Regions from separate parts of the Hydrogenophaga taeniospiralis genome, predicted to be linked through region 2. Evidence: predicted binding sites of a transcription regulator. Region 2 holds the regulator's gene; the other holds the start of a gene.
What was found. Region 2 encodes LexA, which represses DNA repair genes until DNA is damaged. Its sites were predicted from a motif close to ACTGTATNNNNATACAGT; they were not measured.
Positions count from the first base shown of each region.

Region 1: a site for LexA is predicted at 4,634-4,651, ahead of KIH07_RS14280 (DNA topoisomerase IV subunit B). Genes of this name have one in related genera too.

Region 1 covers NZ_JAHBAG010000001.1:2,969,402-2,978,176, forward strand. The annotation lists gene KIH07_RS25550 (hypothetical protein) at 1-350, shown strand, start outside; gene bamC (outer membrane protein assembly factor BamC) at 455-1,552, opposite strand; gene dapA (4-hydroxy-tetrahydrodipicolinate synthase) at 1,626-2,513, opposite strand; gene KIH07_RS14270 (class I SAM-dependent methyltransferase) at 2,593-3,147, opposite strand; gene KIH07_RS25380 (hypothetical protein) at 3,148-3,276, opposite strand; gene KIH07_RS14275 (MFS transporter) at 3,273-4,517, opposite strand; gene KIH07_RS14280 (DNA topoisomerase IV subunit B) at 4,685-6,655, shown strand; gene KIH07_RS14285 (lytic transglycosylase domain-containing protein) at 6,652-7,413, shown strand; gene parC (DNA topoisomerase IV subunit A) at 7,437-8,775, shown strand, end outside.
Region 2 covers NZ_JAHBAG010000001.1:3,276,229-3,285,003, forward strand. The annotation lists gene KIH07_RS15685 (Crp/Fnr family transcriptional regulator) at 1-607, opposite strand, end outside; gene KIH07_RS15690 (oxepin-CoA hydrolase, alternative type) at 732-1,511, opposite strand; gene KIH07_RS15695 (3-hydroxyacyl-CoA dehydrogenase) at 1,642-3,162, opposite strand; gene KIH07_RS15700 (hypothetical protein) at 3,353-5,278, shown strand; gene KIH07_RS15705 (D-2-hydroxyacid dehydrogenase family protein) at 5,355-6,362, opposite strand; gene KIH07_RS15710 (hypothetical protein) at 6,480-6,860, opposite strand; gene lexA (transcriptional repressor LexA) at 6,996-7,682, opposite strand; gene adk (adenylate kinase) at 7,898-8,554, opposite strand; gene kdsB (3-deoxy-manno-octulosonate cytidylyltransferase) at 8,701-8,775, opposite strand, start outside.

The DNA.
Region 1 (8,775 bases), 310 kb from region 2:
ACAAAAATCGAAATGAATGTTTGTCTGTCTCATCCATAGGAATTGATGCCATGAAAAAAACCCTCCTGCTCGCCAGTCTGCTTGCCGCGATGGCCCTGACCGCTTGCGGTAAAAAAGAAGAAGCTGCTGTGGAAGCTCCGGCGCCTGCCGCAGCACCGGCCCCCGCTGACGCGGCACCGGCCCCGGCACCCGCTCCGACGCCTGCAGAAGCCGCAGGTGCTGCCGCTGACGCTGCCAAGGACGCCGCCGGAGCCACTGTCGATGCCGCGAAGGAAGCCGCTGACAAGGCCGCCGAAGCTGCCAAGGCCGCTACGGACGCCGCCAAGGAAGCCGTCAAGCCGGCGCAGTGATCCGGTTCCGAGGCACCTCGTCGTCGGTGCCCTGGACGTGAAAAAGCCGCCCGAGGGCGGCTTTTTCACGTCCGCGCTGCGCCGGACCGTAGCGCAGGCAGGGGTTATTTCAGGTCGTCGGCCAGCAATTGAATGATGCGCTGGGCGTTGGCCGTGGTGTCCGGCTGGCCCTGGGCATTGAGCACCGAGACGGTGCTGCTGGTGTCGTTGCCGCCGCGCACCACCACGCGGTATTTTGCCGGCGTGGGTTCGGCCGCGGAACCGCCGAACAGGCGCCCGAAGAAGCCCGGCTTCTTGGTGTCGGTGGTGGCGGTGGCCGGCACGTAGCGCACAAAGTAGACGCCCTGGGTGCGATCGCGGTCTTCCACGGTGAAGCCGGTGCGGTCCAGCGAGAGGCCCACGCGGCGCCAGGCGCGATCGAAACCATCTTCGAGCTGTACCACCGGCTGGTTGTTCACCGTGGCCACGCGGGCGGCGGCCTGAGGCGGTGCGGAGGCCGCGATGGCTTTGGACTGGACTTCGCTCACGCCGAGCTTGACCATCAGGCGCCGCAGGAATTCGGTTTCCAGTTCAACGTCGGACGGGCGCGGTTGCCAGATGGTCTGGTCTTTCTGGGTGCTGGTGTAGACCTCGATCATGCCCCGATGGCTGATGTAGATCTCGGTGCCGCCAGCGGGATTGCGCTCCAGCCGGGTGCGGAATTTGTCGCGTTCGCCGGTGGAATACAGGTTGTCGAACACCTTGCCGATGGTGGAGCGGATGAAATCCTGGGGCAGTTTGGCGCGGTTTTCGGCCCAGTCCGTTTCCATCACCCCCAGTTTTTCCTGGTCGAGTTCGAGCAGGAAACCGTTTTCCTGCCAGAAATCGCGCACCGGGCCCCAGAGCTTGTCGGCCGGTCGATCGATCACCAGCCAGCGCTGGTTGCCCGCGCGCTCGATGCGCACGTCGCCCACGCTGTTGACCGCGGTGGTGCTGTCCGACGCTTGGGCCGGCTGGGCCGACTGGTAGCCGCTGGCGGTGACCACCGAGCCCGGCACGTTGTAGCGCGAGTCCCGGCTGAGCTGGGTCAGGTCGGGCGGCACCTCCAGCGTGCTGCCGCGTTGCGCGGTCTTGTAGTCGATCTTGTCTTCCTGCAGCACGGAGCAACCCGTGGCCAGCGTCGCCGCCAGCGTGATCAGGCCAAGGCGGGCAAATGAAGGCATGGGGCTGGGTTTGTGAAGGTGCATGGTCTGGCTTTGCGGAAAAGGAAAAGCAGGAGAAAAGGCGTCGGCCCGCTCAATCGATCAGGCCGCTGTCTTTGAGCGCGGATTCAACCACAGGTTCAAAGGCGCGGGACATGGGGGTCAGCGGCAGGCGCATGGTTTCCGCGCACAGGCCCATGCGGGCCATGGCCCATTTCAGCGGGATCGGGTTGGCTTCGACGAACAGGTTCTTGTGCACCGGCATCAGCCGGAACTGGATGTCCATGGCCTTGCGAATGTCGCCCGAAATGGCGGCCATGCACAGCTCGTGCATCAGGCGCGGGGCGATGTTGGCCGTCACGCTGATGTTGCCCTGGCCGCCGCAGAGCATGAGCGCCACGGCGGTGGGGTCGTCACCCGAGTAGATGGCAAAGCCTTCCGGCGCTTCGCGGATCAGCCATTGCGCGCGTTCGATGTTGCCGGTGGCTTCCTTGATGCCAACGATGCCGGGCACCTGCGCCAGGCGCAGCGCCGTGTCGACCGACATGTCGGCCACGCTGCGGCCCGGCACGTTGTAAAGCACGACGGGCAGGTCGCCCGTGGCTTCGGCGATGGCCTTGAAGTGCTGGTACTGGCCTTCCTGGGTCGGCTTGTTGTAGTAGGGCACGACCTGCAGCTGGCAGTCGGCACCGACGCTGCGCGCGAACTTCGCCAGCTCGATGGCTTCGGCGGTGGAGTTGGCGCCGCAGCCGGCCATGATGGGCACGCGTTTGGCGGCCTGTTCGACCGCCACGCGGATGATCTCGCAGTGTTCTTCGACCGTGACGGTGGGCGATTCGCCCGTGGTGCCGACCACGCCGATGCAGTCGGTACCTTCGGCGATGTGCCAGTCGATGAGTTTGCGCAGGGTGGGGTAGTCCACGCTGCCGTCTTCTTGCATGGGCGTGACCAGGGCCACGATGCTGCCGGTGATGGGGTTCATAGCTAAAGGCTCAAGTGGTGGGCACCTGCGCAACGGCCGACCAAAGGGGCGGCGTCAGCGGGCGCACGAATCTGACATTCTACCCAGTGGCATCCAGCGGATACCGCTCGGGCAGACCCGGGAGATCCGGACGTTTTCGCACCGCCGCGATGCGCTGCACGAAGCGCTCGGGCCGGTCGATGAAGCCGTCCTCGAAGACCACCACGTGCAGGCCGGTTGTGGCCTGCAGCAGCTCGCCGGGGCGGAGCAGGAAATCGGGTCGTGACGGCTTGCCCACGGTCTCGTTTCCCTGGGCAAAGGTCTCGTAGATCAGCACGCCGCCCGGTGCCACGCTGGACACGATCTGCGCCAGCAGGGGGCGCCAGAGGTAGTTCGTCACCACCACCGCGTCGAACGTTTCGTCCGCGAAGGGCCAGGGGCCGTTCTCGATGTCGGCCTGCACCGCGCGCCCCAGCCCGGACACGGCTTCGATGGCTTCGGCCGAGCGGTCCACGCCCGTCACCGGATGGCCGCGCCCAGCGAGCCAACGCAGATGGCGGCCATGGCCGCAGGCCACGTCGAGCACCGACCCCGCGACGGGAACCAGATGCGACCAGCGCTGTACCCAGGCCGAGGGCGCTTCGGTGCCGTGCATCTAGAAACAGCTCCAGAGCTGGTCGGCCAGGTTCACGAGAAAGTCGGGCCGCTGGTAGAGCGCAAGGGTGCCCAGCAGGACCAACAGCACGCCGGCCCAGACCAGGGTCTTGAGCGCCAACGGTCTCATGCGGCCGCTCCCGCGCGCTGCGGGCCGCCGCGGACGATGGGCGACTCGCGCACCGGCAGATTGATCAGCGCGGCGAACACCCCCAGCGCGATCGAGATATACCAGACGACGTCGTAGCTGCCAGTGCGGTCGTACAGATAGCCACCCAGCCACACGCCCAGGAAACTGCCGATCTGGTGGCTGAAGAACACGAAGCCGCCCAGCATGGACAAATGCGCCACGCCAAAGATCTGCGCCACCACGGCGTTGGTCGGCGGCACGGTGGACAGCCACAGCACGCCCATGACGGCGGAAAACACATACACGCTGGCGGGCGAGAGCGGCACGATCAGGAAGATGCTGATGGCCACGGCCCGTGCCAGGTAGATGAAGGCCAGGATGTGGCGCTTGGCCATGCGCTGGCCCAGCGCGCCCGCGGCGTAGGTGCCGATCACGTTGAACAGGCCGATCAGCGCCAGCGCGTAGCTCGCCACCTGGGGCGACAGGCCGTTGTCTTTCAGGTAGCTCGGCATGTGCACGCCGATGAACACCACCTGGAAGCCACAGACGAAATAGCCGGCCATCAAGAGCTGGAAGCTGCGGTAGCGAAACGCCTCGCGCAGCGCATGAAGAATGGTCTGTTCGCGCCGGGGCGGCGAACCTCCCGCAAAGCCCGGTTCGCGCAGGCCCATGGCCAGCGGCATGATGAGCAGGACCGCGGCGCCCAGGAACAGCAGCGCTTCCTGCCAGCCGAAGCGGCTGATGAGCCAGCCCTCGATCGGCACCATCAGGAACTGGCCGAACGAGCCGGCCGCGGCCGCCACGCCCATGGCCCAGGAGCGCTTGTCGGCCGGGATCTGGCGCCCGATCACGCCGTAGATCACGGCGTAGGTGGTACCCGCCTGGGCCGCACCGATCAGGATGCCGGCGGTCAGCGCAAAGCCGACCGGGCTGGTGGACCAGGCCATGCCGGCCAGGCCCAGCGCGTAGAGCACCGCGCCTCCCAGCAGCACGCGCATGGCGCCAAAACGGTCGGCCGCCATGCCGGCGAAGATGCCGAACACCCCCCAGGACAGGTTCTGGATCGCCAGCGCAAAGGCGAAGGTCTCGCGCGTCCAGCCCTGGGCCGTGGTGACGGGCTGCAGCCACAGGCCGAAGCCGTGGCGGATGCCCATGGAGAGGGTGACGATGAAGGCACCGCAGGCGAGCACCTGGAGGGTCGAGAGTCGGGGCGCGGGGGTGGTGGCCAATGGCGATGTCATCCCGAGACTGTAGCGAATCCGCTCATTTCGCGGGTGTCACCCCGGCGCGTGGGGTCATGAAATCGGCGGCCCCGATTGATGCGCGGAACGAATCGCCGGAGATGGCGGGTGTTTCCTCTGTATTTGCATCCAGTGGTTTTTGATCGGGGCGCATACAATCCGCCCCCATGGCGACCCAATCTCCCAACGAATATTCCGAAGGCTCGATCCGCGTCCTCAAGGGACTGGAGCCGGTCAAACAGCGGCCGGGCATGTACACCCGCACCGACAACCCGCTGCACATCATCCAGGAAGTGCTGGACAACGCGGCCGACGAAGCGCTGGCCGGATTCGGCAAAAAGATCAAGGTCACGCTGCACACCGACCACTCGGTGAGCGTGGAAGACGACGGCCGTGGCATTCCCTTCGGCCTGCACCCGGAAGAAAAGGCCCCGGTGGTCGAGCTTGTGTTCACCCGGCTGCACGCCGGTGGCAAGTTCGACAAGGGCAAGGGCGGCGCCTACAGCTTCTCGGGTGGCCTGCACGGCGTGGGCGTGTCGGTCACCAACGCGCTCTCGACCCGGCTCGAAGTCACCAGCTTCCGCGAAGGCCAGGTCGCCAAACTCGCGTTTTCCGCGGGTGACGTGATCGAGCAACTGGTGATCACGCCCAAAGGCGAGGGCGACCGCAAGCAGGGCACCACGGTGCGCGCCTGGCCCGATGGCAAGTACTTCGAGTCCGCCGCCCTGCCCATGACCGAGCTCACCCACCTGCTGCGCAGCAAGGCGGTGCTGATGCCGGGCGTGACGGTGACCCTGGTCAACGAGAAGACCAAAGACACCCAGACCTGGCTCTACAAGGGCGGCCTGCGCGACTACCTGCAGCAGACGCTCAACGGCGAACCGGTGATTCCGCTGTTTGAGGGCGAAGGCTTTGCCGACGCCAAGGACGACACCTTCGCCGACGGCGAGGGCGCTGCCTGGTGCGTGGCCTTCACCGAAGACGGCCAGCCGGTGCGCGAGAGCTACGTCAACCTGATCCCCACCAGCGCCGGCGGCACGCACGAAAGCGGCCTGCGCGACGGCCTGTTCCAGGCGGTCAAGGGCTTCATCGAGCTGCACGCGCTGCTGCCCAAGGGCGTGAAGCTGCTGCCCGAAGACGTGTTTGCCCGCGCTTCGTATGTGTTGAGCGCCAAGGTGCTGGACCCGCAGTTCCAGGGCCAGATCAAGGAGCGCCTGAACTCGCGCGATGCGGTGCGACTGGTTGGCAGCTTCGTGCGCCCGGCGCTCGAACTCTGGCTCAACCAGCACGTGGACTACGGCAAGAAGCTCGCCGAACTCGCCATCAAGGCCGCGCAGTTCCGCCAGAAGGCCGGCCAGAAGGTCGAAAAGCGCAAGGGCTCGGGCGTGGCCGTGTTGCCCGGCAAGCTGACCGACTGCGAAAGCAAAGACCTGGCGCACAACGAGGTGTTCCTGGTCGAGGGCGACTCGGCCGGCGGCAGCGCCAAGATGGGCCGCGACAAGGAAAGCCAGGCCATCCTGCCGCTGCGCGGCAAGGTGCTCAACACCTGGGAGGTCGAGCGCGACCGCCTGTTCGCCAACAACGAGATCCACGACATCGCGGTCGCCATCGGCGTGGACCCGCACGGCCCGCTGGACACGCCCGACATGAGCGGCCTGCGCTACGGCAAGGTCTGCATCCTGAGTGACGCCGACGTGGACGGCTCGCACATCCAGGTGCTGCTGCTCACGCTGTTCTTCCGCCATTTCCCCAAGCTGATCGAGGCCGGCCATGTGTACGTGGCGCGCCCGCCGCTGTTCCGCGTGGACGTGCCCGCGCGTGGCAAGAAGCCCGCGAGCAAGCAGTACGCGCTGGACGAGGGCGAGCTGCACGCCATCCTGGACAAGGCCGAGAAAGACGGCGTGGTGCGCGACAAGTGCCAGATCAGCCGTTTCAAGGGCCTGGGTGAGATGAACGCCGAGCAGCTCTGGGACACCACGCTCAACCCCGATACCCGCCGCCTGATGCAGGTCAACCTGGGCACGCTGGATTTCGCCGGCACCGAAGCCCTGATCACCAAGCTCATGGGCAAGGGCGAGGCCGCGTCGCGCCGCGAGCTGATGGAGCTGCACGGCGATTCGGTGGAGGTGGACGTTTGAGCCGCAACACACTCCGTTGGCCCCGGGCCCTGGCGTTGGGGTGGCTGCTGGTGTGGGCGCTGGGATGGTCCGCGCCCGCCGCAGCGGAAATCTGGGGCTATGTGGACAAGCGCGGCGTGTCGCACTTCGCCGACCACCAGGTGGACCGGCGTTACGAGCTGTTCTACGGCGGCGGTGCCCGGTCCGCGGGCGTGTCACGGGAACTGCCGCGTGGGGACGCCCATGCCTCACCCAGCGTGCAGGCGGTTTTTCAGGTTTCCACCTCGTACAAGGCGGTGCGCCACCTGATCCGCGAGGCGGCCACGGCGTACGGGCTGGAATACGAGCTGCTCAAGGCGGTGATCGCCACCGAATCGGGGTTCAATGCCCATGCGGTCAGCCCCAAGGGCGCCATCGGCCTGATGCAACTCATGCCCGACACCGCGCAGCGCTTTGGCGTGAAAGCCAGAGCCAATGAATCGCTGCAGGAGCGCCTGACCGATCCGCGCACCAATCTGCAGGCGGGCGCGCGTTACCTGGCCTGGCTGCTGAAGTATTTCGACGGCCAGACCGAGCTGGCGCTGGCGGCCTACAACGCCGGCGAGGGCGCGGTGCTGCGCGCCGGGCGCCAGATCCCGAACTACCGGGAAACCCAGAACTATGTGCGCAAGGTGACACAACTGCGGCAATCGCTGCAGCCGCCGCGCGCCCTGAGCCAGCGCTATGTGCCGGAGCCCGCAGACATGCAGGCCAGGGCCCAGACACCCGCGCCGCTCTGAACCGGATTCACGCAACAGACTTCATGGACACCATCAACCCCGAACTCCCGCTGGACACCCCAGAAGACAACGACAACCTCGCGGCTTACGCCCAACGCGCCTACCTCGAATACGCCCTCTCCGTCGTCAAGGGCCGGGCCCTGCCCGATGTGTGCGACGGCCAGAAGCCGGTGCAGCGCCGCATCCTCTACGCCATGGACCGCATGGGCCTGGGCTACAGCGGCAACACCGCTGCCAAGCCGGTCAAGAGCGCGCGCGTGGTCGGCGACGTGCTGGGCAAGTACCACCCTCACGGCGACAGCGCAGCCTACGACGCGCTGGTGCGCATGGCGCAGGATTTCAGCCAGCGTTACCCGCTGATCGACGGCCAGGGCAACTTCGGCAGCCGCGACGGCGACGGCGCCGCCGCCATGCGCTACACCGAAGCGCGCCTGGCCAAGATCACTGGCCTGCTGCTCGACGAGATCGACCAGGGCACGGTGGACTTCATCCCCACCTACGACGGCTCGTTTGAAGAACCCAAACAGCTGCCCGCGCGCCTGCCGTTCAACCTGCTCAACGGCGCCAGTGGCATTGCCGTGGGCCTGGCCACCGAAATCCCCAGCCACAACCTGCGCGAAGTGGCCGACGCCTGCGTGGCGCTGATCAAGACGCCCAAGCTCAGCGACGACGAGCTGTTCGCCATCATCCCCGGCCCGGACTACCCGGGCGGTGGCCAGATCATCAGCCCGGCCGGCGACATTGCCGATGCCTACCGCACCGGCCGTGGCAGCCTCAAGGTGCGGGCGCGCTGGAAGATCGAGGACCTCGCGCGCGGCCAGTGGCAACTGGTGGTCAATGAACTGCCGCCCGGCGTGAGCACCCAGCGCGTGCTGGAAGAAATCGAAGAGATCACCAACCCCAAGGTCAAGGCCGGCAAGAAGGCGTTGAGCCAGGAGCAGACGCAGCTCAAAGCGAGCATGCTGATGGTGCTGGACGTGGTGCGCGACGAGTCGAGCAAGGACGCGCCGGTGCGTCTGGTGTTCGAGCCCAAGAGCAGCCGCATCGAGCAGAGCGAACTCATCACCGCGCTGCTGGCCCACACCAGCCTGGAAAGTTCGTCGCCGATCAACCTGACCATGATCGGTCTGGACGGGCGGCCGACGCAGAAGAGCCTGCGGCTCATGCTCAATGAGTGGATCGAATTCCGCCAGGGCACCATCGTGCGCCGCACGCAGCACCGCCTGAACAAGGTGCTCGACCGCATCCACATCTACGAAGGCCGGCAGCTCGTGTTGCTGAACATCGACGAAGTGATTGCGATCATTCGTCACAGCGACGAGCCCAAGGCTGCATTGATCGAGCGCTTCAAGCTCAGCGATC
Region 2 (8,775 bases):
CACGTTGGCGCGAAGCGCCCAGCAATTGCGCCAGCTCTTCCTGCGCCAGCTGCAAGCCGATGCGCATCTCGTTGCCGTCCGACAGGCAGGGCACACCGTAGCTGCGCACCAGATGCAGCAACTGCTTGGCCAGCCGCGCACGCAGGGGCAGGGTGTTGAGGTCCTCCACCAGACCGAACAGCGTGCGGATGCGCCGCGCCTGCAGCCGCATCAGGGCCTCGTACAGCTCCACGTGCATGCTGAGAATTTTCTGGAAGTCGTTGCGGGCCACGCAGAGCAGGGTGGTCGCGCCATGCGCGTAGGCATCGTGTGTGCGCTGGTCGCCGTCGAACATCGCCACGTCGCCGAACCACACGCCCGGCTCCACGTAGGTCAGCGTGATCTGCTTGCCCGAGAGCGAGGTCGAACTCACGCGCACCGCACCCTTGGCGACCGCCGTCCATTCGGTGGGCGGGTCGCCGCGGGCGACGATGAGGTCGCCATCCTTGAATCGCTTGACGTAGGCGCATCGGAGTATGTCGTGACGCAGGGAAGGTGAAAGGCTGCTGAACCAGCGACCACTGTTGATCGCCTCGCGTTCTTCCATTGTCAGAATCGGTTCGTCCATCGGCTGTCTTATGAGTGACTGGGGGTGTGCCCGATTGTCGCCACTGCGACCTGCGTGGGCATCAGGGTTTGCATGAGCCGTGTCCCGCAAGCGTCCTTGCGGTCGCCGGACGGCGGTGCCTCGCTCAGAGGTAGTTGGCGCGGCGCTTGTCGAGGAAGGCCGCGATGCCTTCACCGGCGTTCGCGTGGTGCAGGTTGCGCACGAAGTGGTCACGCTCGGCGCCGAGCTGGGCGTGCAGCGAACCGGTCATCGCCTCGTTGGCGAGCTCCTTGATGCTGGCCAGCGCGTTGGGCGCGCGTGCATTGAGCCGTTCGCACAGCGCCAGCGCGTCGCTCAGCGATTCACCCAGGGCGCTCACCTGGTTGATCACACCGAGCTGCTGCAGCCGCTCAGCGCTGATGCGCTCGCCGCCCATCAGCAGCTGCAGCGCCGTGGCGCGGGGCAGGGCGCGCATCAGGCTCCAGGTGGCTCCGCCGTCGGGCGAGAGGCCCACGTTGCTGTAGGCCATCACGAACACGCTGTTGTGCGCCGCGACCACGAGGTCGCAGGCCAGCGCCAGCGAAAAACCGGCGCCCGCGCACGAGCCTTCGACGGCCGCCACCACCGGCTTGGGAAAGGCGCGGATGGTTTCGATCCAGTTGTGCAGACCTTCGATGCTTTGCGCCTGGACCTCGGGCGGCTGCTGGCGGTTGTCCATCAGCCGCTGCAGGTTGCCTCCGGCGCAGAAGTGGTTGCCCTCGCCGGTGATGACGACGCTGCGCAGCTCCGGGTTGTTCTCGGCCACGTTGAGCGCCTCCACGCCAGCGGCGTACAGGTCCGGCCCCAGGGCGTTGCGGTGCTCGGGGTTGCTGATGGTCAGCACCATGGTCTGGCCATGGCTGTGGCTTTTGAGGCTGGCGGTCATGAGGCGTATGGCGTTTTCAGGAATCGTTGGGATGTTGCGTGACGGCATCCAGCGCACACCACGGAGCGGGCTTTGCCAAGCCGTCGGTGTGCTCCCCTGGCGGGAAGACGCGAAGCGGCGCAGGGTGGGGTTACACCTCCTCGTGCGTCAGGCTCAGGCCCAGCGCGCCGCGTCGGCGCAGCCAGGGAGACGGGCGGTAGCGGGGATCGCCATAAACCGTCTGCAGGTTGAACAGGATCTCCAGCACGTTGGTGGGGCCGATGCGGTCCCCCAGGGCCAGCGGTCCCATGGGGTAGCCCAGACCCAGTGTGACCGCCACGTCCAGGTCGGCCGGCGAGCAGATGCCCTGTTGGCACATGTCGGTGGCGATGTTGACGATGGTGGCCACCACGCGCTGCGTCACGAAGCCACCGCTGTCACGGATCACGCTCACCGCTTTGCCATCGCGGGCAAACAGGGCGTGGGCGGCATCGCGCATGTCGGGGCGGGTGGCCGGGTTGGTGGCCAGCACCCGCCGTCGCGTGGAAGCATCGTCCAGCATCATGTCGATGCCGATCGTGCGGGTGGCGTCCAGCCGCTCCACCGCAGCCAGCGTGGTCACGTCCAGCCCCAGTGGGGCCACCAGAATCAGCGCGCTGGCGGAGGGCGTCGCTGCGGTTTCGATGCTGGCACCCAGATTTTTCAGCAACTGGTAGAGCTCGGCGCGCCGAGCCGCCTTGGGTGAAACCCAGACCGGCGGCAGCGCCGATACCACGGGCGCGGGTGGCTCGGCAGGCATCTGCGCTGCGCCGTTGTCGTAGTTGTAAAAGCCCTCACCCACTTTTTTCCCGACCACCCCACCGGCCAGCCGCTGGGCCGTGATCACGCTGGGGCGGTAGCGGGGTTCTTCAAAGTACTGGTGGTAGATGGATTCCATCACCGGGTGCGACACGTCCAGCGCGGTCAGGTCCATCAGCTCAAACGGGCCGAGACGGAAACCCACCTGGTCTTTCAGGATGCGGTCGATGGTGGCGAAGTCGGCCACCTTTTCCCCAACCACACGCAGTGCCTCGGTGCCATAGCCCCGACCCGCGTGGTTCACGATAAAGCCGGGGGTGTCTTGTGCCGATACAGGGGTATGTCCGAACTGGCGTGCGTAATCCATGAGTTGCTGGCACACGACAGCGTCCGTCTTCAGGCCGGCAATGACTTCCACCACCCGCATCAGGGGAACAGGATTGAAAAAGTGAAAACCCGCCAGTTGGCCGGGCCTCTTGAGCCCTGCGCCAATCGCCGTGATCGACAGCGACGAGGTGTTGCTTGCAAGCACCGTTTTGGGCCCGACCAGATTCTCCAGATCGGCGAACAGGCGCTGCTTGATGTCGAGCTTTTCAACGATGGCCTCGACCACCAGATCGCAAGGGGCCAAGGCTTCCCAGGCATCGGCCAGGCGAACGCGGGAAATGCAGGCATCGTGCTCGGCCTGGTCCAGTTTTCCCTTGGTCAGCAGCTTTTGCCAAGTGTCCCGCAACGCGTTCAACGCGGCGTCGGCGGCACCGGCTTGGGTATCAAACAGCAGCACCTCGCTGCCCGCCTGGGCACTCATTTGAGCGATGCCACGACCCATGGCACCGGTGCCCACGACGCCGACGGTTCTGAAAACAGATTGCATATGAAAGTATTATTTGGGTCGAAATCGCGACAAGCTATGACAGAATGTTCCGACAAAGAAATGAAGGGTCTCTGACGTGCGCCAGATCTGGACAGCCTGTATTTTGCTATCAACTGCTTTGAGCAGTTCGGCGGTAACGTTGGGAAGGCACAGTGGGGCGGCCGTGATCGGGCGTCCGCTGGACGTGCGTGTGCAAGCCCTGTTGAGCCCGGGGGAGGATATCGCCGCGCTGTGCATACAGGCCGAAGTGCTGTACGGCGACGCCCGGGTTTCTGCGGGATCGGTGCGCAGCACGCCCCAGAGATCCGCTCCCGACGCCGAAGCTTCGGTGCGTATCCAGTCGAGCGAGCCGGTCACCGAACCCATTGTCACGATCCAGGTGCGGGCGGGTTGCGGTACGCCATTCACACGTCGCTACGTCTTGCTGGCCGACCTGCTCAGCGAACCGGCCCGAGGTGCGGCCGAGCCGGGCCCGTCGCAGCCCCGTGCAGCGGCACAAGCCTTGCCGTCGGCTTCTTCCGTCGCCGGAGTCCCCGTGGGGGCAGCGGCACCGGCGGTGCCTGCGAGGCGGTCGGATGCCGCCGCGAGGGCGACCGGTCCTGGCGCATCTGGCGCACGACCGGCCCGACCCCGCCTCCCCAGCGTGGTGCGTCGACCGGTGGAACCCGCGCAAGCTACCGGCCCGCGTCTGCAACTCGATCCCTTGGACCTGAGCCTGAACATCGAGCGCGATCCGGTTCTCCGACTTTCACCCTCCCTGCTCAGCGAGCCGACCGCTTCTGAGGAAGAGCGCGCCGCGGCCGGCTTGCTGTGGAAAGCCATCAATGCGTCGCCGGAGGAGATCCTGCGCGATGCCCGGAAGATGGTGGTGCTGGAGGCCGAGGCCAAGGGCCTGCGAGAGGAGGAAACCCGGAGCAAAGCGGTCATCAACGAGCTCAATGCCCGCCTGGAACAGGCCCGTTCACAGCGTTATCTGAACGGGCTGGTGTACCTGCTCGGGGCCTTGTTGTTGCTGGCCCTGCTGGCGTTGCTGATGCTGTGGCGGCGCAAAGGCCGGCAGGTCACGGATTCCGAGGCTTCCAGAGCCTGGTGGGCGCCCAGCGCCGCCAGCAAGGCCGAAAGGCGTCCGGTGGTGCGCGCGGGCGTTCCCAGGAACGAGTCCCTGGACATCGATCTGAATCTTGACCGGGAATCCTCGTTCGATGAGTACAGCCCGTTGTCCGAGGTGGGTGTTGAAAGCGTGCCGGGACTGAGGCCCAAGGACAAACGCGAGTTCGCCCCGAGTCTGATCGGTGTTTCCCGTTCGGTGGCGACCGAAGAGCTGTTCGATGTGCAGCAGCAGGCCGATTTTTTCATCTCTCTGGGCGAGGACGATCAGGCCATCCAGGTGCTGCGCCACCACCTGACTGAGAGCCAGGAGCCCAGCGCGCTGGCTTATCTGGACCTGTTCAAGCTGTACCACAAGCTCAACCGTCGCAAGGACTACGAAGGGCTGCGCGAAGAGTTCAACCGCATTTTCAACGCCGGTGCACCACCGTTTGATCAGTACACCGATGAAAGCCGTGGCCTGGAGGCGTATGAGGCCGCGTTCAGCCGTATCCAGGCGCTGTGGCCAGGTCCCAAGGTGCTGGAAGTGATCGAACAGTCGATTTTCAAAGAGCACAACGACACGGAAGCCGAGGTTTTCGATCTGGAGGCTTATCGTGAGCTGCTGTTGCTGCATGCGATTGCCAAGGAGATAAACCAGCACGAGCCGGATGCGCCTCAACCCGTCAACGATTTTCATCACACGGCCATGCAACCGCTCAAAGCAGCGGGCCGCAAGGCGCTGGCCGCGTCTGTGTTTGACCGCCAGACCGAGCCACTGGATCTGGCACCACCGATCTCACCGCGCCTGGGGCTGGATGTGGATCTGGACGAACTGGCCGAGGTGTCTGCCTTTGAGGCTTCACTGCCCGAGATCGCAGCGCCGGTGGAGCCGTCCGCTCAACCGGTGCCTGCGCCCGGTGATCCCTTGTTCAAGGCCGCCGAGGGCAATCTGATCGATTTTGAGGTTCTGGACTTCATGCCCCCCGACGGGGAGTCGCAGAACAAACCGGCCGACCAGAAGAAGTGACGTCGGAAAAAAAGAAAACGCTGGGTCAGTCCGGCGTTTTTTATGTCCGGGGGAATCCCCGGCGTTCGTCGATGCTTCAGCGGCGCACCTGCAGCGCACCCGGGTTGACGATGTTGGTCGGCGTGCCTTTGATGTAGCTGACCACGTTGTCAAACGCGGACGCGAAATAGGTTTCATAGCTCTCCTGCTCGACATAACCAATGTGTGGCGTGCAGATGCAGTTCTCCAGACGCAGCAGTGCGTGGCCCTGCAGGATCGGTTCGGACTCGAACACGTCCACGGCGGCCATGCCAGGACGGCCACGGTTCAGGGCCGCCAGCAGGGCTTCGGGTTCAAGAAGCTCGGCGCGGGAGGTGTTCACCAGCAACGAGGTTGGCTTCATGCGGGACAGGTCCTCCAGCGTGACGCTGCAGGCGTTGGTTTCACCCAGCCGCAGATGCAGCGTCAGCACGTCGGAAGACTCGAAGAGATCGATCTTGTCTTTCGCGGTTTCGTAGCCATCGGCCGAGGCCCGCTGCCTTGAGGCCTCGCTGCCCCACACGATCACCCGCATGCCAAAGGCCCGGCCGTACCCGGCCACCAGCTGGCCAATGCGGCCGTAGCTCCAGACCCCCAGGGTTTTGCCTCTGAGCACCATGCCCACCCCAAAGTTGACAGGCATGGACGACGACTTCAGGCCGGCCTGTTGCCAGGCGCCATGCTTCAGGTTGGCCACGTACTGGGGAATGCGCCGCATGGAGGCCATGATCAGGGCCCAGGTCAACTCGGCCGTGGCAAAGGGCGCGCCCACGCCCTCGGCGACGGCAATGCCCCGTTCGGTGCAGGCATTGACATCGATGTGCCCACCGACCCGACCGGTCTGCGCGATGAGCTTGAGCTTTGGCAGTTTTTCGACCAGTTGGCGGGTGATCTGGGTTCTCTCCCGGATCAACACCAGCACGTCGGCGTCGCGCAAACGGATGGACAGCTGCCCCACGCCTTTGACGGTGTTGGTGAAGACCTTGGCCGGATAGGCCTCGAGCTTTTCGGCGCAACGCAGCTTGCGGACCACGTCCTGGTAGTCATCGAGGATCACAATATTCATGGGGCTATTGTGCCCGCATGGTCATGCCTTACCGCACCGGAACATGCCCTGCGATCTGGCCCCGATCAACACAGCGAGGATGCGGCAAAGATCGGGGGCGGCGGAACCGATCTCGGCTCAGGTGGGGCGGGTCTCGGCTTGATGCTCCAGCGCGGCCAGTCGGTCGAGTTCGGCGCACACATCGCTGATGCGGCCCGAAATCACCAGGCGCGGACTGTTGCGGTCGCTGGCGGATGCGCCGTCCGAACGGAGCACTCGCACGTGACAGGCACGGTGGGCAACTGGCGGCTGAATGGCTCTGTTGCCTGTGGCCATGCGGTTGTTGGCGGCAGGGGCCGAAACATCCATGGCACGGCCCAGCCAGCCTGCGCGGGTGAAATGCCGCACCACCTGCGACATGGTGCGCGGTGTGGACGGGCGTTGTGGGGCAGCCGGCAACCAGCAGTCGATCAACTGCAACGGTGCGCGCCAGGTGTTGGTGGTGAAGCGGATTCCCATGCGAAACTCCAAAAAGGGGTTGAACACAGGCAGGATTGCGAGTGGGGCCGCCAGCGCAGGGATGTGCCGGGCCCGTAAATTTCACGAGCCCGGCCAAACGCCCGCCACCTGCTGAGGCGACATGGACCCGGTGGGTCAGATCTGGAAACTGTTGCGGATCAGGCCGACAGCCAGGCCTTCGATTTCAAAGGGTTCGCCCGGTTCGACCACGATGGTCTTGTAGTCCGGGTTTTCGGCGTGCAGCTCGATCAAATGCTGGCGCCGCATGAAGCGCTTGACGGTCACATCGTCGCCCAACCTGGCCACCACGATCTGGCCATTCTTGGCCTCTTTGGTGGCCTGCACGGCGAGCAGATCGCCGTCGATGATGCCCACGTCCCGCATGGACATGCCGCGTACCTTGAGCAGGTAGTCGGGCGTGTGCTGGAACAGGCTGCGTTCGACATGGTAGGTTTGATCGACATGTTCTTGGGCCAGGATGGGCGAGCCCGCCGCAACACGGCCAATCAGGGGCAGCATCAACTGCGACAGACTGGGTAGGGGCAGCGTCATCTGGCGCCCACGCGATTCGTTGATGGACTGGAGGTCTTCGCTGCGCAGCCGGATGCCGCGCGAGGTGCCGCTGACCAGCTCGATCACGCCTTTGCGCGCCAGTGCCTGCAGATGCTCTTCGGCCGCATTGGCCGACTTGAACCCCAGTTCGGTGGCGATCTCGGCCCGGGTGGGTGGCGCGCCGGTGCGCGCAATGGCGCTCTGGATGAGTTCCAGAATCTGTTGCTGGCGGGCCGTGAGCTTGGGCGGATAGAACGCAGACTCGATCATGGAATACCTCTTGTAGGGCGTCGGGCGCAGGCAGGAATGTGCAGCAAAAGGGGCGGAAAGCAGCTCCGGCGCGAATGGTGTCGGATGGAACTGTCTTCTTATCCAGTGGCTGTATTTTTAACCAGTTTCAAAGTCTTTGCAAGCGAGGATTGAAAAGAGAGCGGACAACAAAAAGCCCGGCGTCGGGCCGGGCTTGGGGCGGGGTGGTGTCGGACTTACGCCGACAAGGCCGCAAAGGCGCGGGTGGTGATGTCGTCCACCGAACCCATGCCGCTGATGGCGCGGTATTTGGGCGCGGCAGCGGCATCGGTTTTGGCCCAGTTGCTGTAGTAGTCCACCAGCGGGCGGGTTTGTGCGCTGTAGACCTCCAGGCGCTTCCGGACAGTTTCTTCCTTGTCGTCCTCGCGCTGGATCAGCGGCTCACCGGTCACGTCATCGAGGCCGGCCACTTTGGGCGGATTGAATTTGACGTGGTAGGTGCGGCCCGAGGCAGGGTGCGAACGGCGGCCGCTCATGCGCTCGATGATGGCGTCGAACGGCACGTCGATTTCGAGCACGTAGTCCAGTTTCACGCCGGCGGCCTTCATGGCGTCGGCTTGCGGGATGGTGCGGGGAAAACCGTCGAACAGGAACCCATTGGCGCAGTCGGGCTGGGCGATGCGTTCCTTGACCAGATTGATGATGAGATCGTCGCTCACCAGGGCGCCCGATTCCATGACGGCCTTGGCCTGTTGGCCCAGCGGCGTGCCGGCCTTGACGGCGGCGCGCAGCATGTCGCCCGTGGAGATTTGGGGAATGCCGTATTTCTGGCAGATGAAAGTGGCTTGCGTTCCTTTGCCGGCACCCGGAGCGCCCAACAGAATCAGTCTCATCACGTTCCTTTTTCAGAGTTTCAATGCGGAGGCCACGTGTCTCTCGTGGCGGCCCCCTGGGCCGGGAGCCGGGGGCGACCGGTCGAGGATAGCACGGGCATCCCGGGCCCCGGCTTACAGCCAGCGGGCCGGTTTTGAGCGTGAAATCAGCGTGCGCCGAGCAGGGCGCGGACCCGTTCCAGGTCTTGTGCGGTGTCCACGCCGGGCCCGGGCGCCATCGG